DNA from 4 places in the Bradyrhizobium sp. GW821-FHT13H05 genome. Region 2 is predicted to be linked to each of the others. Evidence: predicted binding sites of a transcription regulator. Region 2 holds the regulator's gene; each other region holds the start of a gene.
What was found. The regulator LexA, encoded in region 2, represses DNA repair genes until DNA is damaged. The targets are predictions, from matches to a motif close to TGTTCNNNNTGTGTTCNG.
Positions count from the first base shown of each region.

Region 1: the regulator LexA is predicted to act here: its motif matches at 4,124-4,141, upstream of AC1RR3_RS07405 (DUF3072 domain-containing protein).
Region 3: the regulator LexA is predicted to act here: its motif matches at 2,501-2,518, upstream of recA (recombinase RecA).
Region 4: the regulator LexA is predicted to act here: its motif matches at 4,118-4,135, upstream of AC1RR3_RS14210 (PA0069 family radical SAM protein).

Region 1 covers NZ_JBXAPO010000002.1:644,281-651,455, forward strand. The annotation lists gene AC1RR3_RS07370 (HAMP domain-containing protein) at 1-1,046, shown strand, start outside; gene AC1RR3_RS07375 (HWE histidine kinase domain-containing protein) at 1,060-2,553, shown strand; gene AC1RR3_RS07380 (hypothetical protein) at 2,550-2,855, opposite strand; gene AC1RR3_RS07385 (hypothetical protein) at 2,914-3,183, shown strand; gene AC1RR3_RS07390 (hypothetical protein) at 3,280-3,513, shown strand; gene AC1RR3_RS07395 (hypothetical protein) at 3,637-3,822, opposite strand; gene AC1RR3_RS07400 (hypothetical protein) at 3,841-4,062, opposite strand; gene AC1RR3_RS07405 (DUF3072 domain-containing protein) at 4,178-4,372, shown strand; partial or broken gene AC1RR3_RS07410 (DUF6496 domain-containing protein) at 4,446-4,734, shown strand; gene AC1RR3_RS07415 (hypothetical protein) at 4,747-5,109, opposite strand; gene AC1RR3_RS07420 (Do family serine endopeptidase) at 5,382-6,914, opposite strand; gene AC1RR3_RS07425 (universal stress protein) at 7,119-7,175, shown strand, end outside.
Region 2 covers NZ_JBXAPO010000010.1:67,176-74,350, reverse strand. The annotation lists gene AC1RR3_RS26615 (S41 family peptidase) at 258-1,595, opposite strand; gene AC1RR3_RS26610 (alpha-hydroxy acid oxidase) at 1,890-3,023, shown strand; gene AC1RR3_RS26605 (HAD-IA family hydrolase) at 3,034-3,660, shown strand; gene AC1RR3_RS26600 (hypothetical protein) at 3,817-4,008, shown strand; gene AC1RR3_RS26595 (molybdopterin molybdotransferase MoeA) at 4,240-5,451, shown strand; gene lexA (transcriptional repressor LexA) at 5,628-6,329, shown strand; gene AC1RR3_RS26585 (hypothetical protein) at 6,514-6,717, shown strand; gene AC1RR3_RS26580 (hypothetical protein) at 6,914-7,175, shown strand, end outside.
Region 3 covers NZ_JBXAPO010000003.1:461,765-468,939, forward strand. The annotation lists gene AC1RR3_RS11050 (hypothetical protein) at 78-275, opposite strand; partial or broken gene AC1RR3_RS11055 (transposase) at 575-760, shown strand; gene AC1RR3_RS11060 (hypothetical protein) at 823-1,830, opposite strand; gene recA (recombinase RecA) at 2,593-3,681, shown strand; gene gcvP (aminomethyl-transferring glycine dehydrogenase) at 3,910-6,774, opposite strand; gene gcvH (glycine cleavage system protein GcvH) at 6,934-7,175, opposite strand, start outside.
Region 4 covers NZ_JBXAPO010000004.1:184,727-191,901, reverse strand. The annotation lists gene AC1RR3_RS14225 (hypothetical protein) at 1-275, opposite strand, end outside; gene AC1RR3_RS14220 (acetate/propionate family kinase) at 358-1,554, opposite strand; gene AC1RR3_RS14215 (phosphoketolase family protein) at 1,559-3,946, opposite strand; gene AC1RR3_RS14210 (PA0069 family radical SAM protein) at 4,157-5,320, shown strand; gene AC1RR3_RS14205 (VOC family protein) at 5,346-5,801, shown strand; gene rnhB (ribonuclease HII) at 5,880-6,665, shown strand; gene AC1RR3_RS14195 (glycosyltransferase family 39 protein) at 6,765-7,175, shown strand, end outside.

The sequences.
Region 1 (7,175 bases), on a different contig from region 2:
AGTACCAGCCGAGAGCGGTCTCGCTCGACGTGTTCCTGCCCGATATGCTCGGCTGGACGGTGCTGAGCCAGCTCAAGCACAATCCGCTGACCCGCCATATCCCCGTGCAGATCATCACGCTGGACGAGGACCGCCAGCATGCGCTGGCCCGCGGCGCGTTCTCCTTCGTCAACAAGCCGACCACGACTGAAGGCGTTTCGGCCGCACTGACGCAGATCAAGGAATATGCCCGGCCGCGGCGCAAGCGGCTCCTGATCGTCGAGGACAACGCGGCCGAGCAGCTCTCGATCCGCGAACTGCTGCATCACGACGACATCGAGATCGTCACGACCGACACCGGCGCCGGCGCGCTCTCGACGCTGCGCGAGGCGCCCTGCGATTGCGTGGTGCTCGATCTGCGGCTGCCCGACATGAGCGGCTTCGAAGTGCTGGATCAGATCCGCCACGACGAGGCGCTGTCCAACATTCCGGTCGTGGTCTTCACCGGCCGCGAGCTTTCGGCGGAGGAGGATGCGGAACTCCACACCATGGCGCGCAGCATTGTGGTCAAGGGCGTGGAGTCGCCGGAACGCCTGCTCGACGAGACCGCGTTGTTCCTGCACCGCGTGATCACGGAACTGCCGGTCGAGAAGCAGCGCATGCTGGAGAAGCTGAACAGTTCCGACGAGGACCTGATCGGCAAGACTGCACTGCTCGTCGACGACGACGCCCGCAACATCTTTGCGCTATCGAGCGTGCTGGAACGGCGCGGCATGAAGGTGCTGACCGCGACCACCGGCCGCGAAGCGGTGACGCTGGTCGAATCCAACCCGGAGATCGCCATCGTGCTGATGGACATCATGATGCCTCAGATGGATGGCTATCAGACCATCGGCGTGATCCGCGAGAACCCGGCTTTCGCGCGCCTGCCTATCATCGCGCTGACTGCCAAGGCGATGAAGGGCGACCGCGAGAAATGCCTGGAGGCCGGCGCGTCCGACTACCTCGCCAAGCCCGTCAACACCGATCAATTGCTGCTTGCGATCCGCATGTGGCTGCACCGATGAGCTGGATCCGCTAATGGACCACGAAAAGGTCAACATCCTCCTCGTCGACGACCAGCCCGCCAAGCTGCTCGCCTATGAGGTGATCCTGAAGGAACTCGGCGAGAACCTCGTGATCGCCTCGTCGGGCCGTGAGGCGCTGGAGGTGCTGCTCAAGACCGAGATCGCGGTGATCCTGGTCGACGTCTGCATGCCCGAGCTCGACGGCTTCGAGCTCGCTGCGATGATCCGCGAGCACCCGCGTTTCCAGAAGACGGCGATGATCTTCATCTCGGCCATCCAGGTCAGCGACATCGACCGGTTGCGCGGCTATGAGATGGGCGCGGTTGACTACGTCCCGGTGCCGGTCGTGCCCGAGGTGCTGCGCGCCAAGGTCAAGGTGTTTGCCGAGCTCTACCGCAAGACCCGCGAGCTCGAGCGGCTGAACCAGGATCTCGAAGACCGCGTGCGTGCGCGCACCGCCGAGCTGGAGAATTCCACCGCAAAGCTGCGGGAGAGCGAAGAGCGGCGCACCATGGCGATTGCCGCCGGCAAGATGGGCTCCTGGGACTGGGACTGGATCACCGGCGACTGGATGTGGGACGAGGGGCAGTATCGCATTTTTGGCGTGAGCCCGGAGAGCTTTGAGGTCAACCCGGCCAACGTCCAGGCATTGCTGCATCCCGACGACGTCGATCAGCTGCGCAAGGCCATCGCCGAATTCAACAAGGGCACGCGCGCCTATGAGACGGAGTTCCGCATTGTGCGGCCCGACGGCGATGTGCGCTGGTGTGTCGGCACGGCCGCCGCTACGGCCGACAGTAGCGGCCGTGTGGTGCGTGTCAGCGGCGTCACCGTGGACATCACCGAACGCAAGCGGGCCGAGGAACGCCAGAATCTGCTGGCGCGGGAAGTCGATCATCGCGCCAAGAACGCGCTGGCGCTGGCGCAGTCGATCGTGCGCCTCACCCGCGCCGACGAGGTCAAGGCCTATGTCAATGCCGTCGAAGGGCGCATCAACGCTCTGGCGCGCGTGCACACAATCCTGTCGCTGTCGAGCTGGCAGGGCGCCGAACTCTCGAAGCTGATCGACGAGGAGCTCGCGCCCTACTCGCTCGGCGGCCAGATCAAGCTCGCAGGCCCTGAGGTTCAGTTGCTGCCGGCCACCGCCCAGACGTTGGCGCTCGCGCTGCACGAGCTTTTCACCAACTCGGCCAAATACGGCGCTCTCTCGACGCGGTCTGGCCGGCTGATGATCGGCTGGCAGGTCGCGGAGGACCACCTCTCGCTGAGCTGGGAGGAATCTGGCGGTCCGCTGGTGAGGACGCCGAAGTCTCGCGGCTTCGGCACGCGGAGCCTGCTTGCGAGCGTCGAGTCCCAGCTTGGCGGACAGGCGCAATTCGATTGGCGCGCCGAGGGCCTGTTGTGCCGTCTGGAGGTGCCGCTCATCCGCAAGACCGCGGCGACGACGGCCGCACCGGGTAAATTCGACGCCGCCAGCGCCGCCGAGTTGCAGCGCGCATCCGGTTAGCCGGACGCCGCCGTCTTGATCGGCTGCGCCGATCGCGGTTCGCGCGCGATGCGTCCTTCGAGCCAGGCTTCCGTTCGGGCGAGATCACCCAACGCCTTCGCATAGCGACGTGCCGCACTTCGTTCCGCACCGCGCGGCAGCTTGCGCGCCTTGCGCAGCATATCGGCCGCTGCGTTTCGATAGGCCAGCGAGCGATAGAGAAAGACAACCTTACCCATATCGAATGTTCCCGTGTTGATGCCGTTTATCCTCGCAAGCCAGGCATGAACGCTGGATGAAGCCGCGGATGACAATTCCTTCATGGGGATGGAACCCCATGATCAGCGCGCGCGTTTGAATGCGGAGTCGAGGGCCGGTTCCATGCGCGCGAAAAAGTCGCCCAAGAAGTCGCCGAGCCTGATCTCTCCCACCGGAATCATCAAGCTCGTGACGCATACGATGATGGGGGCAGCTCTCGGGCTCGGATTCGGTCTCGCGCTCAGCCTGGCTAATCCGTCGGTCGCCAATCTGCTCAATCACGGCGGAAACCAAGCCGTTCTCGTCTTCGTCCTCACATTGGTGACGACTTTCGCGATCGGCGCAACACTCACCGGCATCGTGTTCATCCTTGCCGAGGACAAGGAATTTTGAAGCGCGCGTGAAGCCTAAGCGCATGCTTTGTTGGGAACTCCCGCGATGACCAGCAGTTGGCTGCCTGCGTCAATTTAACTCAGGGAGTTCCCGCGCATGAAGACGACCAAGCTCGCTCTCGCCATGATGTTGGCAACCGGCCTCGCCGCCGCACCGTTCGCCGCGCAGGCCAAGTCGCACAAGGCGAAACATGAATCCACGACACCTTCCTCGCAGACGACGGGCGCCAATACCAAATCGAAGAGCCCCGATGCTTCCGGTCAAGGCGGCTCCGGCCCCGGCTCGGACCAGGGCGGCACCATGACCAAGGGCACGAGCACCGCCAAATAGGGCGCACAGCCGTTCATCGAAGGCCCCGTTACCGCGGGGCCTTCTTGCTTTGGTGGTCAGATACAATCCTTCCAGCGCCACATCGTCCGCGACGCTTTCTGGCCGCGCCGGACGTCGACGGTGCTAAGGCCGCGCCCCCGCGGAGTTCGCCTTCACGAGCTGGTCGAGTTGCGCCCGCTTGCGTCCAATCAGGAGCTGGGCTGCGGCGTCATCGAGACCCTCGCACTGCAATTGCCTGATGGCTGAGCCCAGTTCGAGAATCTCGGCGCGCAGTCTCAGGATCCGGTACGTGTCCGGGTCTTCCTCCACTGCGCGCTCCCAAAAGTCTCAGCGGCGCACGATGGCGCGCACGGGATCACTGGCCTTCTTCAGCGGACGAAAACGGACACGATGACGGACATCCGGCAAGACATCGCCGCCGCCAGCCGCCTTCCATTCGCCGATCAGCAGGTTGATTTTCCGGCGCAGATCCATCTGCGCCAGGGCCTTTTCTGTGCAGTCGCGATCACGGTCGACGAGGTCGCGGACGGACGCCTCGACACTGGCCATCTCCAGCCTCAAGGCACTGATTTTACGTCGAATTTCATTAATTCTGTTGTCCATGACTTGTTAGAACAAAATAAGAACATATAGTCAAGTCACGATTTCAGAAAGGAGAGGTGAGATGCAGGTTCAAGGCAAATACGACGCCCGGGTTCTCCTCGCGGAGCAGATGACGAGAGCGCAAGGCCTGAAGTTGAAGCGGCTGAGCGAGGAGGCCTATCAGCCCGCGCAATACGATCGGGATCTGTCCTTCACCGAGGCCGCGCACCGCATCCAGGTGCTCGAGGCGGAGATCGAACTGGCGGACTCCTTCTAGCGGAGCACAGCCGGCGCATTTGGAACGTTGCGCAACCGATCCGGTTCTCTCACCTAGCCAAGGGAGAGAGGTGATGGCACGCAAGGCAACAAAGCGCCGCTACTCGCCCAGCGCCGGCAGCGATGTCGCGCGCGAGATGCGACGCTACAAGAAGGGCACCGCCAGAAGCGGCCCCGCCGGTCGTGGCGGGCGCGTGAAGAACCGAAAGCAGGCAATCGCGATCGCCCTGTCGGAAGCGCGCGCGAAAGGCAAGAAGGCGCCGAAGAAGGCCTCGAAGCGAAAGACTTCCAAGAAAAAGACTTCCAAGAAGAAGACAGCCAAAAAGACAAAGAAAAAACTCGAAGCGGAAATCCAAGCGCTGACGCGGCCTGCCGTCAGATCATGCTGCCCGGCATGAAGCAGCGGATCGCAATCCCGAACGCGGTCTTCACCGGCCAGACCATGGTGCGCCCCGCCCGGTTCGGCTCAGTGATGACGGCTTCATCGGGGACATCAACCCATTGCCCCTCGAGACGCACGCGGTAGTGCCCGTCATGTGATTCCCAATCGGGATCCGAAACGGCAAATCCGTCGGCGTCCGAGCAACACGGACCGAGATGGCTACGCAGGCTGTCGAACCAGGGCTTTAGGGGTGAGTTGGCGTAGCGGCCATCGTCGCGCCCGAGGGCGCTTCCAGTCGTCAGCACGATTGGCGCCGCCAGCAGCGCATATCTCAGCGAGAGCTTCAATCGATCCATGTCGGCACCGATCAAATGCGAACCTCCGGTTCCACAAGACGGCCGGACGTTCGAAGTTCCACTGCTGCAACTTGCTCCAGCGTCGTCATTGACGCCAAAGCCCAACACGCGATTCCAAAAGTGTGACGGGCGAACGCGGCTTTTTCGGACGAACCCGTCATCATTGCTGCCGTTAACGAGAATGTTATCGGCGGCCTGTGGGTATCTCGGATGCGAATGAGAAAAGGCGGCCCCGGGGCCGCCTTTTTGGATTTGCGCTGGAAGAGTTCGACCTATGCGAGCGGCACCGCGACGAACCGGGTCGCCTCCGCGCCTTTCACCTGCAACAGCACGCTGTTCTTGCCGGACGATTTGGCCTGCGCCAGCTCGGAGCGGACGTCGCCGACATTGGCGACCGCCTTGCCGCCAACATTGAGGATGACGTCGCCAGTCTGGATGCCGCGCTGCGCGGCAGGTCCCTGCGGGTCGACCTCAGTCACGACGACGCCCTTCTGGCCGGCGCCCTGCACGTCGGCAGCCGGCGCCAGGCTGAGCCCGAGGCGCGGCGTGCCGTTGCCCGGCTGCGCCTTGCCCTCGTCGGCTCTCGCCTGCCGCTCGTTCGGCAACTCGCCGAGCGCGAGCGTCACCGTCTTGCTGTCGCCCTTGTGGACGACGTCGAGCTTCACGGACGTGCCCGGCGCCAGCGTGGCGATGGTGCGGGCGAGATCGCGGGAGTCCTTGATTGCGGTGCCATTGACGGCCGTGATGACGTCGCCCGCCTCGATGCCGGCCTTCGCCGCCGGGCTGCCCTCCTGAGGATTGTCGACGATCGCGCCGCGTGCCGCCTTCAGGCCGAGGCTGTCCGCGATCTCGGCCGTCACCGGCTGCACCTGAACGCCGAGCCAGCCGCGGGTCACTGCACCCCTGTCCCTCAACTGCGCGACGACGAGCTTCGCCGTCGTGGACGGGATGTCGAAACCGATGCCGACCGAGCCGCCGGAGGGCGAGAAGATCGCGGTGTTCACGCCGATCACGTTGCCGTTCATGTCGAAGGCCGGGCCACCGGAATTGCCCTTGTTGATGGGCGCGTCGATCTGGATGAAGTCGTCATAGGGTCCGTTGCCGATATCGCGGCCGTTGGCCGAGACGATGCCGGCGGTCACGGTGCCGCCGAGGCCGAAGGGATTGCCGACCGCAACGACCCAATCGCCGATCCGCGGTTTCTGGTCGGAGAACTTCACGAACGGAAAGTCCTTCTTGCCATCGACCTTGATCAGCGCGAGGTCGGTCTTCGGATCGGTGCCGACGACCTTTGCGGTGTAGGTCGTGCCGTCATCCATAGTCACCTGCACGGACTCGGCGTGGTCGACGACGTGGTTGTTGGTCACAGCATAGCCGTCGGCCGAAATGAAGAAGCCGGAGCCCTCACCGGTGATGACCTGGTGACGCTGGCGCGGCATGCCGTTCATGCCCGGGCCGCGAAAGCCGAACTGCCGCGAGAACTGGTCGAACGGCGAATCCTCGTCCGAGTCCATCCGGTTCTGCTGAAGCATGGCGCTCTTGTCGTTGTCCTGGTCGATCCTGACCCGCACCGAGATGACGGCGGGTTTGACCTTGGCAACGAGATCGCCGAAGCCCGGCGGCGTGGCGGCACTTTCCGCGGCGTGGGCCGGCGCGATGAAGGAGGTCACATTGAGCGGCGAAGAGCCGGGAGAAGCAGCCAGCACGGCCACGCCAAGCGCGGCCACAGTGCTGAGCAGCGCGAGCCGGCGCGGCCGCAGGATCTTGCGGGACGTGGTGGTGTCGGAATTGACGCGATCGTTCATGTCGAAATGTCCATGTTGGGTAAGTCGCCTTGCATCCAACATGGCCTTCGTCACCTTACGGCGTCCCGTCCACGCGATTAAATCTTGGCAAAGGTGCCCGTCGCACGGCCCAAAATAGGCGCTGCACATTTGATGCAGCTCAACGCAGGCCTTGCGCGCAGTGAAAAACTGCGGTCACCGGATGATGTCCAGCGGAGGCGCGCCATGTACAAAGACATTCTCGTCCACATTCCGACCGAGCGCCCGATGCGTCCCGTGATC
Region 2 (7,175 bases):
TCACCACCTCCCAAGCGAACGATGCGCGCCGAGCCGCTCGACGCCGATATCGCGGAGATCATGCCATTGCTGGAGCTGCGGCTTCATCACCGCGACGAAGAGCTGGTCGACTGTGCGCGGGGCGCTCCGCTGAACGCGACGGCCTCTACGAGGCGACCTTTGCGGCCATGAACCCGAGCCGAGACAGCGTCCCAAAACGAAATCGCCCGGGAGCGGTGATCCACTCCCGGGCGATCGATGTCTCGAAGTCGTAAGGCTTAGTTCGGCACCGCCGCCTTCGGCGCGGGCTTCGCGGCCACCGCATTCGCGGTCTGGCCGTGCAGGAAGTCGTAGGCCGCGTGCAGGGCCTTGTCGTCCTTCTCTTCCGGCGGAACGTAGGATTGCGAGCCGGTCTGCTCGGTGCCGTCGGCAGCCTGCAGATGGCCGCGCATCTGCGACTCCGCCATGGTGTCCATCCGGCCCTTCAGCTCGGGCGGCACGTCCTGGAGGATCTCGATGTCGGGCGCGATGCCCTGGGCCTGGATCGAGCGGCCCGACGGCGTGTAGTAGCGCGCCGTGGTCAGCGCCAGCGCGCCGTTGCCGGCACCGAGCGGAATGATGGTCTGCACCGAGCCCTTGCCGAACGAACGCGTGCCGATGATCGTGGCGCGCTTGTGGTCATGCAGCGCGCCGCCGACGATCTCCGACGCCGACGCCGAGCCACCGTTGATCAGCACCACCAGCGGCTTGCCCTTGGTGAGGTCGCCGCCATGCGCGGTGAAGCGCTGGGTCTCTTCCGGATTGCGGCCGCGGGTCGAGACGACCTCGCCACGCTGCAGGAAGGCGCTCGACACCGACACGGCCTGGTCGAGCAAGCCGCCCGGATTGTTGCGCAGGTCCATCACATAGCCGACCAGCTTCTCCGGCGGAACGTCCTTGGAGATCGAGGCGATCGCCTTCTTCAGGCCGTCGGTGGTCTGCTCGTTGAACGAGGTGACGCGGATATAGCCGATGTCGCCATTCTCGACGTGGAAACGCACCGGGCGGACATGGATGATCTCGCGCTTGATCGCGACATCGAGCGGGGCGTCGGCGCCCTTGCGCACGATGGTGAGCTTGGTCTGGGTGTCGACCGGCCCCTTCATCTTGTTGACGGCCTGCTCAAGCGTCATGCCCTGCACGTTCTCGCCGTCGATCTTGCTGATGAGGTCGCCGGACATGATGCCCGCCTTGGAGGCCGGGGTCTCGTCGATCGGCGAGACGACCTTGACCAGGCCCTCCTCCATCGTAACCTCGATGCCGAGGCCGCCGAACTCGCCGGAGGTGGTCTCCTGCATCTCGGTCCAGGCCTTGTCGTTCATGTAGCGCGAATGCGGATCGAGCGAGGTCACCATCCCGGTGATCGCGCCTTCGATCAGCTTGGAATTGTCGGGCTTCTCGACATAGCTCGCCTTCACCCGCTCGAACACTTCGCCGAACAGGTTCAGCTGGGAATAGGCATCGTCCGCGCCTGCTGCCGCCCTCGCCGCCCATAGTCCGCCCTGCGGACCGGATACCAGAAGGGTCAAGCACACTCCGGTGAGCGCGCCCAGGGGGAACAGCACGGATTTCCGCATGGATGAGTTAGCCTTCTTGCTCGGGGCTCGGGAGCCGCCATGCTAAATGGCGATCCAGCCCGGTTCTCACAATACCATTCTGGTTTCTTCAAGGCCGGGATGCCACGCCGGCTTGCAGACCGCAAAAATCCCTTCGCCCTGACCTAAACTTTTGGCAACGTTCAGAAACCGTCCCGCACAAGGCGGGAATCGGTCGGCCGACCACGCTTCGCAGCTATGCGATATTAGGATGGTTTTGGCTGGCCGGACGGGTTAGGCGATGAGACACGGCTTCAAATTCTCGGGAGGATAACAATGAACGAAGCGCCCCGCATCCGGCCGGAACGGAACGTCGAACTCGGCGCCAGCAGCGAGCCGTTCCAGAACCTGCACGAATTCATCAAAAAGGCACGCGCCAACCTCAACCAGAACGCCTGGGATTATATCGTCGGCGCCGCCGAGACCGAGACCACGATGCGCCGCAACCGCATGGCGCTGGACGAGATCGCCTTTCGCCCGCGCGTGCTGCGCGACGTGCATGAGATCGACGGCTCGGTCGAGCAGTTCGGCCGCAGGATGCGCCTGCCGGTGGTGCTGGCCCCGGTCGGGGCGCTGGAGGTCTTCGATCCGCATGGCGCCGCAAGCGTCGCCCGCGGCGCCGGCGCCTTTGGTGCGGCACACATGCTGAGCTCGGTCACCGAGCCGGGGCTCGAGAAAACCGCTGAAGCCGCGCCCGATGCGCTCCGCCTGTTCCAGCTCTATGTGCGCGGCGACGACGCCTTCGTCAGCGATGTCGTCAGCCGGGCCGTGAAGAACACCTACGCTGCCTTCTGCCTGACCGTCGACACTGCCCATTACAGCCGCCGCGAACGCGACATTGCCAAGCGCTATGTTCGCGAGAGCCGCCTGCGCGCCACCGGCGGCGACTACCAGAAGGGCCTGGAGTGGCGGACCGTGAAGATGATCAAGGACAAGTTCAAGATCCCGCTGATCCTCAAGGGCATTGCCACCGCCGAGGACGCACTGATCGCGATCGACCACGGCGTCGAATGGATCTACGTCTCCAACCATGGCGGCCGTCAGCTCGATCATGGCCGCGGCGCCATGCACGTGCTGCCTGAGATCGTCGACGCCGTGAAGGGGCGCGCCAAGATCATGGTCGACGGCGGCTTCTGCCGCGGCACCGACATCGTCAAGGCGATCGCCGCCGGCGCCGATCTCGTCGGCATCGGCCGGCTGCAATGCTGGGCTCTCGCGGCCAACGGCGAGGCCGGCGTGACGCGGATGCTGGAGCTGCTGGAGGACGAGGTGCTGCGCTGCCTTGGCCTGCTGGGAGCAACCTCGTTCGCCGAGGTCAACAAATCCTGCCTGCATCCGGCCACCGCAACGAACGCGCCGAGCGTGTTCAGCGCGTTCCCGCTGTTCGACCACGAGCCTTACCGATACTGAAAGGACGCAGGTGACATCACTTTCTCCCGGCAGCGCGGATGCGCTGCTGTTTGATCTCGGGCGCGTGGTGCTCGACATCGATTTCTCCAAGGCGATCGCCTGCTGGGCGGGACACGCTGGTTGCAAGCCCGAAGCGATCGTCACGCGCTATGTGCGCGACAGCGAAGCCTATCGGCTGCATGAGGTCGGCAAGATCAGCGACGAGGATTATTTCCAGTCGCTGCGCAATTCACTCGGGATCGGCATCTCTGATGCTCAATTCCTGGAGGGCTGGAATGCGATCTTCGCCGGCGAGATGCCTGACATCGCGGAGCTGTTGCCGCGTGCGGCGAAGCAGATGCCGATCTATGCCTTCTCCAACACCAACCGGCCGCATGTGGACTATTTCTCGAAGGAGTATGCCGACGTGCTCGGCCATTTCCGCGAGCTCTATCTGTCGTCCAGCATCGGCCTGCGCAAACCGGACGCAGCAGCGTTCGACCATGTCGTGGGCGCGATGGGCGTGCCGGCCAACCGCATCGTTTTCTTCGACGATCTGGCGGAGAACATCGAGGGGGCGCGGGCATGCGGATTGACCGCGGTGCATGTGACCTCGCCCCGCGATGTCGGCAACGCCCTGAAAGCGCTGGGGATTTGACCGTATCGCGCTAATCGCGAGATCAGTTCCGGGAACTCATTCTCCGGAGAATGTGGAACCAAATCATTTTGTGCATTTTTGTACAGAGTTCCGGGAACGGAATGCCCCCTTCCGGACTCTTGAGTCCGTTGGGAATTCTACACCGGATGTATCCACGTGTTGGGCAAAACCTACCTTACCAAGCAGGCCTCCCTGCTGATGAAGTTCGCCAGAACCACCTCGGATTCTGAGCTTTCCGCCAGGCTGATCAGCAAGGCCGCCGATTTGAAATCACAGGCGGATCCGATGCCCGACAAGGATCAGGGTCCTGCTGCGCCTGACGTCAGTCCGAGCCGGCCTGGACGTTGACCGATGCTGGCCGTGGCGCTCGTCATTCTTGTCCTCGCCATCGCCATCCTCTTGCCGGTCTATCTCGCCTTCCGGATCATGCCGCGGCGGAGTTGATGTCCCTCCCTCGCGACAGCGTGGATCACGCAGGATAAATCACGCTGCGTGGCTGTTGCTTTGCCTCCCCGCCCGCGCTCGGCTAGAACTCTCGCCGCCGATTTGCCCGAACGGGCGCAGCTGGAGTTTTCACCCGTGGCCCTGATGCCGGTTTCTGACGCGCTTGCCGCGGTGCTTTCCGGCGCAGAGCCGCTGGCTGAAGAAGCGGTTGCCCTCGACAACGCCTTCCATCGCGTACTCGCGCGCGATGTCGCAGCGCGGCGCACGCAGCCGCCCGAGGCGATGTCGGCGATGGATGGCTACGCGGTGCGGGCGAGCGATGCGGCGAAGATCGACGCGCAACTCACCGTGATCGGCGAGGTCGCCGCGGGCCGGCCGTTTGCGGGCTCGGTCGGCGCCGGCGAAGCGGTGCGGATCTTCACCGGCGGCGTCGTTCCCTCAGGCGCGGATGCGGTCGTGATCCAGGAGGACACGGTCGCCGAGGGCAAGCGCATCACGATCAAGGAAGCGGCCGTAACGGGGCGGCACATCCGCCCCGCGGGCGTCGACTTCTCGGAAGGCGACGTGCTGCTGCGCAAGGGTATCAGGCTCACCGAGCGCGACCTGGCGCTCGCCGCCGGAATGAACCACCCGCTTTTGCCCGTCCGCCGCCGTCCGAAGGTCGCGATCCTCGCCACCGGCGATGAGCTGGTAATGCCGGGCACCACGCCCGGCCCCGGCCAGATCGTCTATTCCAACGGCTATGCCCTGCACGCGCTCGCCCGCAGCGAGGGCGCCGAGACCGTCGATCTCGGCGTCGCTGCCGATACGCTGGAGGCCACCACCGCCGGCATCCGCCAGGCCCGCGAGAGCGGTGCCGACATCCTGATCACGACCGGCGGTGCCTCGGTCGGCGACCACGACCTGGTCCAGCAGGCGCTCCGGGGCGAAGGTATCTCGATGGCGTTCTGGAAGATCGCGATGCGGCCGGGCAAGCCAATGATGAACGGCCGGCTCGGGGCGATGCGCGTGATCGGCCTGCCTGGCAATCCCGTGTCATCCTACGTTTGCGGTTTCCTGTTCATGGTGCCGTTGATTCGCGCGCTGTCGGGCCAGCAGGTGATTCATCACCGCCGTGAACGCGCGGTGCTCGGCCGTGACGTCGGCGCCAACGACCAGCGCGAAGACTATCTGCGCGCGCGCCTCGACATGCGCGATGACGGCACGCTCATCGCCCTTCCGGTCAATCACCAGGATTCCTCGCTGCTTGCGAATCTCGCTGCGGCACAGGCACTTCTCGTGCGCGCGCCATTCGCGCCGAAGGCCGAGGCCGGTACGCCTTGCGAGGTGTTGCGACTGCCGGTCTGAACGCTTCGTTCGCACGCGTTCCGCGAACTTTGTCGCGTTCACGGTAAATTAAGCAGTTGCGGAACATGTATCGAACATATAGTGTCCGTTCATGATTTGTTTCGAGGATGTAGCGGCTTATCGCCGAGTTCAGCGTCTCGGAATCGAACGACATCAACCGGGGGATTTTGGTCGAGATGTTAACGCGCAAACAATACGAGCTCCTGCGGTTCATCAGCGAACGGCTGAAGGAAAGCGGCGTGCCGCCCTCCTTCGACGAGATGAAGGACGCGCTCGACCTGCGCTCGAAATCGGGCATCCATCGCCTGATCACCGCGCTCGAGGAGCGCGGCTTCATCCGGCGCCTGCCCAACCGCGCCCGCGCGATCGAGGTGATCAAGCTGCCTGAGCTTCAGGCTGCCGCCGGCAGCCGCCGCGGCTTCACGCCAAGCGTCATCGAGGGCAATCTTGGCAAGGTGCGTACGACGTCCAGCCCGCCCGCTGACGAGGGCGAGCGTCCCGTCGCGGTGCCCGTCATGGGCCGGATCGCGGCCGGCACGCCGATCGAGGCGTTGCAGACCCGGAGCCACACCATCAGCGTCCCGCCCGACATGCTCGGCTCGGGCGAGCATTACGCGCTCGAAGTGCGCGGCGATTCCATGGTCGAGGCCGGTATCCTCGACGGCGACATGGCGCTGATCCAGCGCAACGAGAGCGCCGACACCGGCGACATCGTGGTGGCGCTGATCGACGACGAGGAGGCGACGCTGAAGCGCTTCCGCCGCCGCGGCGCCTCGATCGCGCTGGAGCCCGCCAACGCCGCCTATGAAGTCCGCATCCTGCCGCCCAACCGGGTGAAGATTCAGGGCAAGCTGATCGGGCTTTACCGGAAGTACTGAACCGTCCGCGCGGCGTCGGTTGACGACCGCGCCTGAGCAATTGGAGCGGACGATTGTCCGCTCCGGCTGGATAGTCTTTCTGGTTTTGCACAGATTATCCGGCCACCTCTCCAGCGCTAGATCCTCGGCACGCCGCACGAAGCACTTCGCTTCGCAAGGCCTCTCAGAAACCGAGGAGACAACCATGCGCAAGATCGTCCTGAGCACAGTCACGATGGCGCTGATCGCAGCATCGGCGTCGCAAGCCTTCGCCGCATCGTCGCACCATGCCCGCAAGGCAACGCCGACGACGACGACCGAGCAATTCCGCAATGCCCGCAACGCCGTTGCGCAGCCTTCGCAACCGGCCTGGCAGTATTCCGGCTGGTCGGCGCCTGCTGGTCGCTGAGGGAGACGCACGCCAAAATGCACGGGAGCGGACTTTGTTCCCAGTGCATCTGAAAAAGATATTGTGATGGCAGCCTGCGGACCCAAGCCGCAGATTTGCCCACAACCAAGCAGACGCTTGCAGGCTTCCACTCTGATAGAGGCCTGCGCCTCCAAACCAGAGGCGCGGGTTGCTATCTTCGAATGAGGAGCACCCGATGTGTGACTACAGCCTGCACGCCGTCGCGACGCGCCCCGCAGAAGTCGGCGAGACGATCGTCACGACAACCTTCCGCGGCACCTCGACGCGCGGCTTCGCCTCCGAAGCCGACATGTCCGTCGCGGTGTGTCTGCTGCCGGGAACGGAGCTCGCTTTCGCCGACAACGTCCGTTACGACAATCGCTGGATCTGGACGCGCACGATCAATTCGCGCGTCGGCAAGTTCGGCAAGATCGATCCGCACATTCCCGATCGTCATC
Region 3 (7,175 bases), on a different contig from region 2:
GTCTGTCAATGGTCGGGCGCCCCTGATCCCGGCTGCACACATTGCATATCCACACCGCGGGGGCTGAGCAAAACTGCTCACTCCGGCGACTGTAGCCCGGGCGATCTCAGCCACTCGCTCATGTGCGAGCCGGTCTCGGCCTGGCGGGCTTTGCGGAGGAGGTCCTCGCGTCGAGGACCGTGGGGAAGGGTTTTGGCTTGTTCGCGGAGGCGTTTTGCTTCTTCGGCAAGACGCTGTTCAAGGGAAACAGTCTGTTTGAAACGGCGACGCTGCATGACACCATCTCCAGGCTGACGGGTCCTAACCGTTGGGTTTGAGTTATTGCCAGCTTACTACGCAGGGGCGGGGCGTTCTGTTCCGAAGTGAACATTTCAAACCAGGTCGCTGTGAATTTCAAAACCAGGCCGCTGGGGTTGGAGGCAGTCCAGCGCCTGATATTTAGAGGGCAAGCACCTACGGAGGATGAGGCAACAACGGCCGCTCGGCTCGAAATGGATCAACGCATGGAATGGAAGAGGCCGCCCTGAGGCGGCCACGAGGCTGAGCTTGTTCTTATTAGTGGGTAATTGCGCCCTCCAACTCAATCGAGTCGCTCTGGTCTCAGGTAACGCGTGGGATCAACGCGACCTACGTTTGGGTCTCGAAGAAGCACTTGCAGCTTTACCTTCGCGAGTTCGAGTATCGCGCATAACTTGCGGCGCCAGCTTGCTTTGATGTTCGAACTTTTTTGCAGGCGTTCCCCCGGGTGCGGGTTGAGTGATTATCGTCTGCAAGAGCTGGCCGGAATGGTTCTAATTTTTCTGGGCCTTCACAGGATCGATCTCATTTTTCGATTACTCGTGCAGTGACACCCGCGTGAATTGTTCCATCTTGCGGGCGCGAACTGTTCAAGCCTGTACGAGAATCTATGCTCTCCGCTCTCATAGAGAGACCCTGAAATTGAAACGGCGCGCTGGAGTTAAACTGACTGCTTTGAGTGATCTCAACAAAGGTAAAACGTGTAGCGTCAGTTGGATCCCTCCTGCCGCCGAATACATGGCCAACTACGATTCCAGCCTGATAAATCACATCTGGAGAGGGCCTTCCGACTATATTCTCAGTCACCTTTGTGACTGGGCTCTTAGATACAGCGATTGACGCCGCCTCATTCCTCGATATCTCGGAACCTCCGGAATCGTGCATTGTGATTGAGCCGGGTTGGGGATTTGGATAATCGATTTTCGCCTGCTCAATGAAGGTTTCAAGTTCGTTCCTATTCACCATCAGGTAGCCAAGGCCGCTCGCGATCAACTTGCCATCGCGAGCGCTTATAGGTCTCGGCACAGAATCAAGACGCGATCCATCGGGGCGATAGATTGGTACGCCGCGCCCAACTACGACGTTGGCCCAGTAACTGAGAATGTTATCTTCGGTCTTGTCGAAAATGGCTACTTCACCGAGGCTGAACCGACTCAACATTCCTAAGTTCATCCTCGCTAATCGGGAGGCCTCTTCAAGTCCAACCAGATCTGCTGACGCTTCCGTGGTCTTGTTGGGCCGATTTGCTGGAGTTGGACCTCCGGCCGCAATTAGCGAAAGGCCCACAATGCCGATGGCCACTCCGCAAATAAGGATCAGCACTCCAGAGGCCTGCCTGCCGACCATGTTTATCACCGCTGAATACCAATCCTGAGAATAACCGTACCAAATCAGGCAGGCCGTTGCTCCTGCCGAAGAGAGCCAAAATATTACCCCCGCGAGCCATTTGCATTCGGGCCACCTCATAGGTGCGACCCCGGCGGAAATCTGGACGAAGAAGAAAAACAAAAGCGAGAATAGCGCGCCGTCCATGCCTGCCTCCGCCCTCTAGGGCCAGTTGTGGCAGATAAATGTAATCGATTTAGTCCGGTTGCTCGAAGAGCATTATATCTGCCCAAATCCGGGGGACTGGCTCGAAAGAGGCCACTGCGAACTTCCGGCTCCGGCGCCAATTCAGAGGCATCGCAGCGGGGCAGCGCGGGCGCGACAGAGAGGGCTGCGTCAACAAGGCTGCGCGGTACTTGGCGCGCGCTGAGCGGTCTGTACGGTGTCCTAACGAATGAAAAAATGAGAGAGGCCGCCAACTGAGGCGGCCATCAAGCTAAATGAAAATGCGGGTGGGATTCGAACCCACGCATCTCTTGAGCCCATACGGGAAACACAAGAGCGCTCCCATGAACCGCACCCATTCCGTTGCCGCCTCTATCTGTCCCTTCCGAGGTGCGATGCTCGTTCCGGACAGATCTCAACGGCCAGCCCTGCGCTCTGCGCAAGAACCAAGCTCCTCAATTTCCGCTCGCACTGCGGCCGACGAGGTGGCGCTCCCGCTTAGGAGGCTTTCGGCACACTCAAAAGTTTGGTCATGAGCGACCTGCCTTTCTCCTGCTAGCCAAATCTAAGTTGGACACTTCAAAATTCAACTTAGGACACTGGGGCTCAATACCGGACAGCCCCAGATTCACAAAAGAACATATTGCGAACCTGGAACAAATAGGGTACATTGCTTTTATCGCCGGCCCGCCCCGCCAATCGTTTGTCCCCCTAGCGAATCCTCGCCATAAGGAGCACGACCCAATGTCCACCACTGCCCTGCGTATCGTCGAAGGATCTTCCATGGACAAGAGTAAAGCTCTGGCCGCCGCGCTCTCCCAGATCGAGCGCCAGTTCGGCAAGGGCTCGGTGATGAAGCTCGGCAAGAACGACCGTTCGATGGATGTCGAGGCGGTGTCCTCGGGCTCGCTGGGGCTCGACATTGCGCTTGGGATCGGCGGCCTGCCAAAGGGGCGCGTCGTGGAAATCTATGGGCCGGAATCCTCGGGCAAGACCACGCTGGCGCTCCACACGGTGGCGGAAGCGCAGAAGAAGGGCGGCATCTGTGCTTTCATCGACGCCGAGCACGCGCTCGACCCGGTCTATGCGCGCAAGCTGGGCGTCAATATCGACGAGCTCTTGATTTCGCAGCCGGACACCGGCGAGCAGGCGCTGGAAATCTGCGACACGCTGGTGCGCTCGGGTGCGGTGGACGTTCTGGTGGTCGATTCGGTCGCGGCGCTGGTGCCGAAGGCCGAGCTCGAGGGCGAGATGGGCGATGCGCTGCCGGGACTTCAAGCGCGGTTGATGAGCCAGGCGCTGCGCAAGCTGACGGCCTCCATCAACAAGTCCAACACCATGGTGATCTTCATCAACCAGATCCGCATGAAGATCGGTGTGATGTACGGCTCGCCGGAAACCACGACCGGCGGCAACGCGCTGAAATTCTACGCCTCCGTCCGCCTCGACATCCGCCGCATCGGCGCGATCAAGGAGCGCGACGAGGTGGTCGGCAACACCACGCGCGTCAAGGTGGTGAAGAACAAGCTGGCCCCGCCCTTCAAGCAGGTCGAGTTCGACATCATGTACGGTGAGGGCGTCTCCAAGATGGGCGAGATCCTCGATCTCGGCGTCAAGGCCGGCATCGTCGAAAAGTCCGGCGCCTGGTTCTCCTATGACAGCCAGCGTCTCGGCCAGGGCCGCGAGAACTCGAAGGCATTTTTGAAGGCCAACCCCGACATCACCGCCAAGATCGAGACCGCGATCCGCCAGAACTCCGGCCTGATCGCCGAACAGATTCTAGCCGGCACCCCCGAGCGCGATGCCGACGGCGAAGAGCCGGCGGACGAGTAAGCCTTAACGCGAAGAGTTTTTCGCGAGGAGCGGGCGCTGAGGACGTTGAGTTGCCGACGTCTTCGGGGCCCGTTTCGTTTTGCGTTGCAGGCCGCAGGGTGGGCAAAGGCGCGCAAGCGCCGTACCCACCCTATTTCAACACAGACAAAGGTGGTGGGCACGCTTACGCTTCCGCCTTCGCTCTTCGAGCTACGGCGGACGAGCCGCTTTGCCCACCCTGCGAATCCCTTACTCCGCGGCCTCCGCATAATCGCTCACCGGCGGGCAGGAGCACACCAGATTGCGGTCGCCATAGACATTGTCGACGCGCCCCACAGGGCTCCAATATTTGTCGGTGCGTGAGCTGCCTGCGGGGAAGCAGCCCTCGGCGCGGGTGTAGGCGCGATTCCACGCATCATCCGCGATGTCATGCACGGTGTGCGGAGCATGACGCAGCGGCGAGGCCTCGATCTTGAATCGGCCGGCCTCGACCTCGGCGATCTCCTTGCGGATCGCGATCATGGCGTCGCAGAACCGGTCCAGCTCGGCCTTCGATTCCGACTCGGTCGGCTCGATCATCAGCGTGCCCGGCACCGGGAAGCTCATGGTCGGCGCGTGGAAGCCGTAATCGATCAGGCGCTTGGCGATGTCGTCGACGGTGACGCCGCTGGTTGTCTTCAGCGCGCGGGGGTCGACGATGCACTCATGCGCGACGCGGCCCTTCTCGTTCTTGTAGAGCACCGGGAAGTGCGCATCGAGCCTGGCCGCGATGTAGTTGGCGTTGAGGATCGCAATCTCGGTGGCGCGCTTCAGGCCTTCGCCGCCCATCATCAGGATGTAGATGTAGGAGATGGTCAGGATCGAGGCCGAGCCGAACGGTGCGGCCGAGACCGGCCCCACCGGTGCATCGCCCTGCGTCGCCGGATGGCCGGGGAGGAACGGCTTAAGATGCGCCTTAACGCCGATCGGACCCATGCCGGGGCCGCCGCCGCCATGCGGGATGCAGAAGGTCTTGTGCAGATTGAGATGGCTGACATCGGCGCCGTAATCGCCGGGCCGTGAGAGACCGACCTGCGCGTTGAGGTTGGCGCCATCCAGATACACCTGGCCGCCGTGGCCGTGGACGATGTCGCAGATCTCGCGAATGTGCTCCTCGAACACGCCGTGCGTGGAGGGATAGGTGATCATGACCGCGGCGAGATCGTTCGCGTGCTTTTCCGCCTTGGCGCGGAGATCATTGACGTCGACGTCGCCGTTCTTCTCGCAGGCGACCACCACCACGTCCATGCCGACCATCGCGGCCGAGGCCGGATTGGTGCCGTGGGCGGAGGAGGGGATCAGGCAGATTTTCCGGTGGCTCTGCCCACGCGCCGCGTGATAGCCGCGGATCGCAAGCAAGCCGGCATATTCGCCCTGCGCGCCCGAGTTCGGCTGCAGCGAGATCGCGTCATAGCCGGTGATGTCGCACAGCCATTGTTCCAGCCGCGCGAACAGCGCGTGATAGCCGCGTGCCTGCTCGCGTGGAGCGAACGGATGCAGCGAGCCGAATTCCGGCCAGGTCAGCGGCATCATCTCGGTGGTCGCGTTCAGCTTCATGGTGCAGGACCCCAGCGGGATCATCGCGCGGTCGAGCGCGAGGTCGCGGTCGCTGAGCTTGCGCATGTAGCGCAGCATCTCGGTCTCCGAGCGATGCGCGTGGAACACCGGATGGGTGAGGAAGCCGGTGGTGCGCTTCAGCGCCTCCGGCAGCGCTTCGCGCGTGGTGGCATCGATCTCGGCATAGGCAAGCGTGCCGCCGAAGGCGCGCCAGACGGCTTCGACCGTCGCGGGCGTGGTGGTCTCGTCGAGCGCGATGCGCAAGTCGGCATCACCGACGCCGAGATTGATCTTTTCGGCAGCCGCGCGCGCGACGATCTCGGCGCGCTTGGCGCCGGCATCGACGCTCAGCGTGTCGAAGAAGCTGTCCGACTGCAGCGCAAAGCCGAGCTTGCGCAGGCCGGCCGCAAGCACGGCGGCACGGCGATGCACATTGCGCGCGATCTGGATGAGGCCCTCGGGGCCGTGATAGACCGCATACATCGAGGCGATCACGGCGAGCAGCACCTGCGCGGTGCAGATGTTGGAGGTCGCCTTCTCGCGGCGGATGTGCTGCTCGCGGGTTTGCAGCGCGAGGCGATAGGCCGGCATCCCGCGCGAATCCACGGAGAGGCCGACGATGCGGCCGGGCAGCGAGCGCTTCAAGGCATCGCGCACCGCCATATAGGCCGCGTGCGGCCCGCCATAACCCATGGGAACGCCGAAGCGCTGCGCCGAGCCGATCGCGATGTCGGCGCCAAGCTCGCCGGGCGAGGCGAGCAGCGTCAGTGCCAGGAGATCGGCGGCCACGATTGCGAGTGCGCCCTTGGCCTTCAGGCTAGCGATCGCGGGCCGGAGGTCGCGCACCGCGCCCGAAGAGCCCGGATATTGCAGCAGCGCGCCGAGCACGTCTGATGTGTCGAGATCGGTGAGGGGATCGCCGACTACCAGATGCCAGCCGAGCGGTTCGGCGCGGGTGCGCATCACCGCCAGCGTCTGCGGATGCACGTCCTTGTCGACGAAGAAGGCCTTTGCCTTGACCTGCGAGTGCCGCTCGGCGAGCGCCATGGCTTCGGCCGCTGCGGTTGCTTCATCGAGCAGCGAGGCGTTGGCAACGTCGAGCCCGGTGAGGTCGCAGATCATGGTCTGGAAGTTGAGCAGCGCCTCCAGCCGGCCCTGGCTGATCTCGGGCTGATAGGGCGTGTACGCCGTGTACCAGGCCGGGTTCTCCAGAATGTTGCGCTGGATCACCGCGGGCAGGATCGTGCCGGAATAGCCTTGTCCGATCAGCGAGGTGAAGACCTGGTTCTGGGCGGCGAGCTCCGCCATATGCGCGATCGCCTCGGTCTCGCTGAGCGGCTTGCCGAGATCGAGCGGCGCGGCCTGCCGGATCGAGGCCGGCAGCGTCTCGGCCATCAGCGCGTCGACGCTCTTGGCACCGACCGTCTCGAGCATCGCGGTGACGTCGCGCGCGGAGGGGCCGATGTGGCGGCGAACGAAAGTGGCGGTGTCGCCGTTGGATTTGCGGTGCGCGGTCATCATGGGTCCTCGCTTTAGATGTCGTTGTCATGCCCCGCGAAGGCGGGGCATCCAGTAAACGCAGGCAGTAGTGATTGGGCCGATGGGCCGCGGCGTACTGGATCGTCCGCTTTCGCGGACGATGACAGGGAGTCCGTGGCGACGGCTCGGCTCATATCTTCACGCCGTATGGGCCTTGTACGCGGCTTCATCCATGAGGCCGCCGAGCTCGCCCTTGTCGGCAATCTTGATCTTGAAGAACCAGGCCTTGCCTTGCGCGTCCGAATTGACCAGCGCGGGCTCGCTCGCGAGCTCGGCGTTGGTCTCGAGCACTTCGCCGGTGACAGGCGCGTAGACGTCGGAAGCGGCCTTCACCGATTCCACGACGGCTGCGGCTTCCGCCTTCTTCAGCGCGCGGCCGA
Region 4 (7,175 bases), on a different contig from region 2:
ATCAGCTTGGTGAGGTTCGGCGCCGCGAGCCGGGACGGTGCGACCAGATGGGCGCCGCCGATCAGCGTTGCGATCGCGGCCGGTGCAATGCCGGCGGCGTGACTCTCGACAGCAAGCTCGCTGGCGGGGCGATCGGGGTCTTGCGCATGCTGAGCCGCCGCCTGGAGCGCGCTCATCCGCACCTTGATGCGGTCATTGGCGGCAAGCCCTTCCGCCACCAGCGCGGGCAACAGGATGTCGCCTTGTCCGAGTTGTTCGATGATCTGGGTTTTCATGGTCTGTCCGCGCAACGATTGATGCCGTCCTTATGCCGCGAAGTTGCGACGGCCTCATTGCGTCAGATCATTCATAAAACCGTCACGTAGCGTGTCGTTCGCGCAGCAGCGCTGCGGAATGGCGTGCGATCGTGATCTCTTCGTTAGTGGGAATGATGAAAACGTCCACCGCACTGTCGGCGCTGCCGATCCGTTCGCGCGCGGCGACGTTCGCCGCGGCATCGATGCGGACGCCGAGCCAGGCGAGACGCTCGCCGATCTCGCCGCGGATCTCCTTCGCGTGCTCGCCGATACCGCCGGTGAAGACCAGACAGTCGAGCCCGCCGAGCGTGGTCGCCATCGTCGCGATCTGCTGCGCCGCGCGGAGGACGAACAGCTCCACAGCCTCACGCGCCGCAGCCTCGCGGCTCGCAAGCAGCGTCCGCATGTCCGCGGAGATACCGGAGACGCCGAGCAGGCCTGACTCGTGATAGAGCAAGTGTTGGACGTCTTCGATCGACATCTTCTCATGCTGTTGCAGATAAAGCAGCACGCCGGGATCGATGGTGCCGCAGCGCGTGCCCATGACGAGGCCATCGAGCGGCGTTAGCCCCATCGTGGTGTCGATGCTGCGGCCGTCGCGCAACGCGCAGAGGCTTGCGCCATTGCCGAGATGGGCGATGACAGTACGCTTGGCGGTTAGCTTCGGCGCGATCTCGGCGAGGCGGCCCGCGACATATTCGAACGACAGCCCGTGGAAGCCGTAGCGCCGGATGCCTCGCTCTTCATAGCGCCTCGGAATCGCGAAGCGGCTCTCGGGCGGCGCGAGGCCGTGATGGAAGGCGGTGTCGAAACAGGCGATCTGAGGCAGGTCGGGCTTGATCGACCTGATCGTGCGGACCGGCGCGAGGCAGCGCGGCTGGTGCAGCGGAGCCAGCGGCGTCAGCGCCTCCAGCTTCGTGGTGACAGCCTCAGTCAATTCGACCGGGCCTGAATAATCCGGCCCGCCGTGAACGATGCGATGGCCGATGGCTCGCAAGCTGCCTTGGCCGAACTGGTCCTCGATGAAGGCGAGCACGTCGGCGAACAGACGACCGCCGTCGGCATCCGTCTCGTCCCGCCGCTTCGCGAGCAGGTCTTCCCCCGCGGGACCTTTCACGACGAGCCGGGGCCTGGCCTCGTGCTCGTCGAGCAGGCCCTTGCAGAGCAGCACAGGCTCGGCCGCCGAGATCTCGAACAGGCCGAACTTGATGCTCGACGAGCCCGCGTTGAGGACGAGAACCGCCTCTGGCGCCGGCACGGCGTTAACCCGGCTTGCCGGGCCAGACCCAGTCGCGGATCTCAGGCATGTCCTCGCCATGCTCGCGCACGTAACGTGAGTGTTCGAGCAACTTGTCGCGGAATTGCTGCTTCACCTGCGCGGCCCTGGTCGCAAGACCCGGCACGCGTTCGATCGCCTCGATCGCGAGGTGATAGCGGTCGAGCTCGTTGAGCACGACCATGTCGAACGGCGTCGTCGTGGTGCCTTCTTCGATGAAGCCGCGGACGTGCAGGCCGGCATGGTTGGTGCGGTTATAGGTCAGCCGGTGGATCAGATGAGGATAGCCGTGATAGGCGAAGATCACGGGCTTGTCCGATGTGAACAGGCTGTCGAAGTCGCGATCGGACAGGCCGTGCGGGTGCTGGTCCTGCGGTTGCAGCGTCATCAGGTCGACAACGTTGACGACGCGGATCTTCAGATCCGGCAGCGCTTTGCGCAGGAGATCGACGGCGGCGAGCGTCTCCAATGTCGGCACGTCGCCGGCGCAGGCCATCACAACATCAGGCTCGCCGCCCGCGCCTTCGGTGCCGGCCCATGTCCAGATGCCGATGCCGGCATCGCAATGTGTGGCGGCGTCCTGCATCGACAGCCATTGCGGCGCCGGCTGCTTGCCGGCGACGATGACGTTGACGCGGTTGTACGTCCGCAGGCAGTGGTCGGCGATCCACAGCAGCGTGTTGGCATCAGGCGGGAAGTAGATGCGGACGATGTCGGCCTTCTTGTTCGCGACGAAGTCGACGAAACCGGGATCCTGGTGGCTGAAGCCGTTATGGTCCTGGCGCCAGACATGCGAGGTCAGGAGATAGTTGAGCGAGGCGATTGGACGCCGCCAGGGCAGATGCCGCGTCACCTTCAGCCATTTGGCGTGCTGGTTGAACATGGAATCCACGATGTGGATGAAGGCCTCGTAACAGGAGAAGAAGCCGTGGCGGCCGGTGAGGAGATAGCCCTCAAGCCAGCCCTGGCAGAGATGCTCGCTCAGCACCTCCATCACGCGGCCATCCTGCGCAAGGTGCACGTCGTAGGGTTCGATCGGCTCCATCCAGACCCGCTCGGTCTCGTCGAACACGGCGTCGAGCCGGTTTGACGCGGTCTCGTCCGGACCCATGATGCGGAAGTTGCGCTCTTGCGCATTGAGGCGGATGACGTCGCGCAAGAATTTGCCAAGCTCGCGCGTCGCTTCTCCCGTGACGGCACCGGGTTGCGGCACGTCCAACGCAAAGCTGCGAAAGTCCGGCAGCTTCAGCTCCTTCTTCAGGAGACCCCCATTGGCGTGCGGGTTGGCGCCCATGCGGCGACTGCCTTCTGGCGCCAGTGCCTGAAGTTCCGGAATGAGCGCGCCGCTGGCATCGAACAGTTTTTCCGGCTCGTAGCTGCGCATCCAGTCTTCGAGAATCTTCAGATGCGCCGGGTTTTCGCGACAGCTCGCAACGGGAACCTGATGCGCTCGCCAAAAACCCTCAACCTTCTTGCCGTCGACTTCCTTCGGGCCGGTCCAGCCCTTCGGGCTACGCAGCACGATCATCGGCCAGCGCGGCCGCTCGATGGTCTGCCGCCCGTCGCGGGCGTGCTGCTGGATCGAGCGGATGCTGGCGAACGCGACGTCGAACGCGTCTGCCATGGCCTGATGCATCAATTTGGGATCGTCGCCTTCGACGAACAGGGGCTCGTGGCCTAGCCCACGGAAGAGATCGCGGATCTCGCTGTCGGGCATCCGGCCGAGCACGGTCGGGTTGGCGATCTTGTAGCCGTTGAGATGCAGGATCGGCAGCACCGCGCCGTCATGGGTGGGGCTGAGGAACTTGTTGGAGTGCCAGGACGCCGCGAGCGGGCCGGTCTCGGCCTCGCCGTCGCCCACGACGCAGGCGACGATCAGATCGGGATTGTCGAACGCCGCGCCGTAGGCATGGACCAGCGCGTAGCCGAGCTCGCCGCCCTCGTGGATCGAGCCCGGTGTCTCCGGCGCCGCATGGCTCGGAATGCCGCCGGGGAAGGAGAATTGCCGGAAAAGTTTTCGCAATCCATCCGTATCGCGCGCGATATCGGGGTAGATCTCGCTGTAGCTGCCTTCCAGATAGGTGTTGGCGACCATGCCCGGGCCGCCATGGCCGGGGCCGCAGACATAGAGCACGCTGAGATCGCGCGCGCGGATGACGCGGTTGAGATGGGCATAGATGAAGTTCAGCCCTGGTGTCGTGCCCCAATGTCCGAGCAAACGCGGCTTGACGTGCTCGGGCCGCAGCGGCTCGCGCAGCAGCGGGTTGTCGAGCAGATAGATCTGCCCGACGGAGAGGTAGTTGGCGGCGCGCCAGTAGCGATCGAGCAGATCGAGTTCGCTGCTCAGGGCGCGCGATTGTTGTTGATTTGTCATATTGCTGCTGACCTTCACCCAGATCGTCACCAACTGTATGCGGGGACGATTGATCCGTCGGCAGCATCAAACGGGATCGCAGTGACGCCAGTATTGCGTGAGGTCAAAGGCGGGCGCGCGAAGTTTGGGCAGCTCTACTGTGCATGGGGTTGTTTTCACGTTTTTTGTTTGTGTTCTTGATTTGTTCTATCGGCGTGCTATCTTGGCTTCATGAGTCCAGCATCCTCTCATGCTCTCAAGCACCCGCCGGTCACGGCGCCCTCCGAGCCGGCGGGTGCGCCTTCTGACTTCCCTGAGCTGGCGGTCGCCATCGACCGCCAGCGCAGGCGAGGGCGGGGCGCGCAATCCAACGCCAGCGGCCGCTTCGAGGCCGAGGCGCGCGTTGCTTTCGACGACGGCTGGCAGAGCCTGGAAGAGCTGCCGCCGTTCAAGACCACGGTGGCGGTCGACACCTCCCGCAAGGTGATCACACGCAACGATTCCCCCGACATCGGCTTCGACCGCTCGATCAATCCCTATCGCGGCTGTGAGCACGGCTGTGTCTACTGCTTCGCGCGGCCGACCCACGCCTATCTCGGCCTGTCGCCGGGGCTCGACTTCGAGTCAAAACTGTTCGTGAAGCCCGAGGCGCCTTCGCTGCTCGAGAAGGAGCTCGCGGCGCCAGGCTACGAGCCGCGGATGATCGCGATCGGCACCAACACCGATCCCTATCAGCCGATCGAGCGCGAACGCAAAATCATGCGCGGCATTCTGGAGGTGCTGGAGCGGACGGGCCATCCCGTCGGCATCGTCACCAAATCGGCGCTGGTCGTGCGCGACATCGATATTCTCGCGCGGATGGCCAAGCGCAACCTTGCCAAGGTCGCGATCTCGGTCACCTCGCTCGATCCGAAACTGGCGCGCACCATGGAGCCGCGCGCCTCGACGCCGCCGAAGCGGCTGGAGGCGCTCAAGCAGCTCTCGGAGGCCGGCATTCCGACCACCGTGATGGTCGCGCCCGTGATCCCCGCGCTGAACGATTCCGAGATCGAACGGATTCTCGATGCCGCCGCCCATGCCGGCGTCAAGGAAGCCTCCTACGTGCTGCTGCGGCTGCCGCTCGAGGTGCGCGATCTCTTCCGCGAATGGCTGATGGCGAATTATCCGGACCGCTATCGCCACGTCTTCACCCTGATCCGCGACATGCGCGGCGGCCGCGACTACGACGCAAAATGGGGCGAGCGGATGAAGGGCACCGGCCCGATGGCCTGGACCATCGGCCGCCGCTTCGAGATCGCCTGCGACAGGCTCGGGCTTAACAAGCGGCGCGCGAAACTGACGACGGATCACTTTGCGCGGCCGAAGCGGAACGGCGATCAACTGAGCCTGTTCTGATCGGGGACGTGGACGAGGTGTGTCATTGAGCAAGGAACTTACAGCTCCGGTGCCGCGGCTCACCGTCATCACGCTCGGCGTGAGTGACATCCGCGCCAGCATCGCTTTCTATGACGCGCTCGGCTTTTCGCGCCGGTTGAAGGCGACCGGCGAGGCGGTCGCGTTCTACGATACCGGCGGCCCGGTGCTTGCCCTGTTTCACTGGGATCAGCTCGCGGCGGATGCGGTCTTGCCGGATCAGCCGAGGCCGGCGACCTTCCGCGGCATCACGCTGGCCTGGAACTGCGCCACCCGCGAGGAGGTCGATGCGGTGCTGGCTTTCGCCCTTGGCAAGGGCGCGGAGCTGCTGAAGGCCGCGCACGAGACCGACTATGGCGGCTATTCCGGCTATTTCGCCGATCCCGACGGCCATCCCTGGGAGGTCGTGGTCGCCCCCGGCATCGACGTCGGCGAGGACCGGCGGGTGCATCTGGCGGAGTAGGGCGGGCCGGCCTGAATAACGGGAATTGTCCGGGGTTCCCCGTTGCGTCGGCGAGGCCGCTTGCGCACGATCCCGGCCATGATTCGGGATAAATCCGCCAAGAAGCCAGTCAAAGAGACGCCAAAGAAGGCTGCTGCGAACAAGGCTGCGCCCGCGAAGGCGAGCTTCCGCCGTGAGCGCGTGCTGATCAAGCGCGGCATCTGGCCGATCGCAGGCTGCGACGAGGCCGGCCGCGGGCCGCTCGCTGGGCCCGTGGTGGCGGCCGCGGTGATTCTCGATCCGGACCGCATCCCGCGCGGCATCGACGATTCCAAGCGCCTGACCGCCGAGGAGCGTGAACGGCTGTTCGACAAGATCTGCGCCACCGCGCAGGTCTCGGTCGCCGTGGCTTCGCCCGCCCGGATCGACCGCGACAACATCCTGCGGGCGTCGCTGTGGGCGCTGAAGCGCGCCGTGGTGGCGCTGCCCGAGCAGCCCAGGCACGTCTTCGTCGACGGCCGCGACCGGCTCGACACGAATTGCGACTGCGAGGCCGTGATCGGCGGCGACGGCATCGTGCTGTCGATCGCGGCGGCCTCGATCGTCGCCAAGGTGACGCGCGACCGGCTGATGTGCGCCCTGGCGCAGGACTGTCCGGGCTACGGCTTCGAGCAGCACAAGGGCTACGGCGTCCCCGAGCATCTCGACGCGCTGAACCGCCTCGGCCCCACCATCCACCACCGCAGCTTCTTCGCCCCCGTCGCGGCGGCGCGCGCCAAGCACATGCCCTGGACGGTCGAGCCGGTGCAGGACCTGTTTGCGGTGGCCGAGGTCGAGGTGCAGATGGAAGCGGCCGTCGAAATCGATGCGTCCGCGAATCTCTAGGGCAGACGGCCGTTGCCACGACGCGCAGCGCCCTTTATCAAAATAGCTGTGAGCGAATAGGGCCGGCTGGACGGGTTGGCTGCATCTTTCAGGCGTTGCATGCGGTTTACCTCCCTGGTCATCGAGCTCATTCGCGCCCGGCCGCGGCTGATCGTGTGGATCGCCGTGCTGCTCCAGGCTTTGATGTGGCTGTTCGTGGCGCTGGTGTTTTACCGCAGCCCGCCCGGCACCCTCGCGACCCTGCTGGCGTTCGGCAGGGAATACCAGGTCGGTACTGATCTGGGCCCACCCTTGCCGATCTGGCTTGCCGACATCGCCTACCGCGCCGCCGGCGGCCATGTGTTTGGCGTCTATGTGTTGGCCGAGCTCTGCGAGATCGCGACCTTCATCACGCTCTACCATCTCTCCCGCGCCGTGGTCGGCTCGCAGCAGGCGGTGCTCGCCGTGCTCTTGACCATGACAGTGCTGGCCTTCTCGTCACCCGCGCTCGATTTCGGCCCGCTGGTGCTG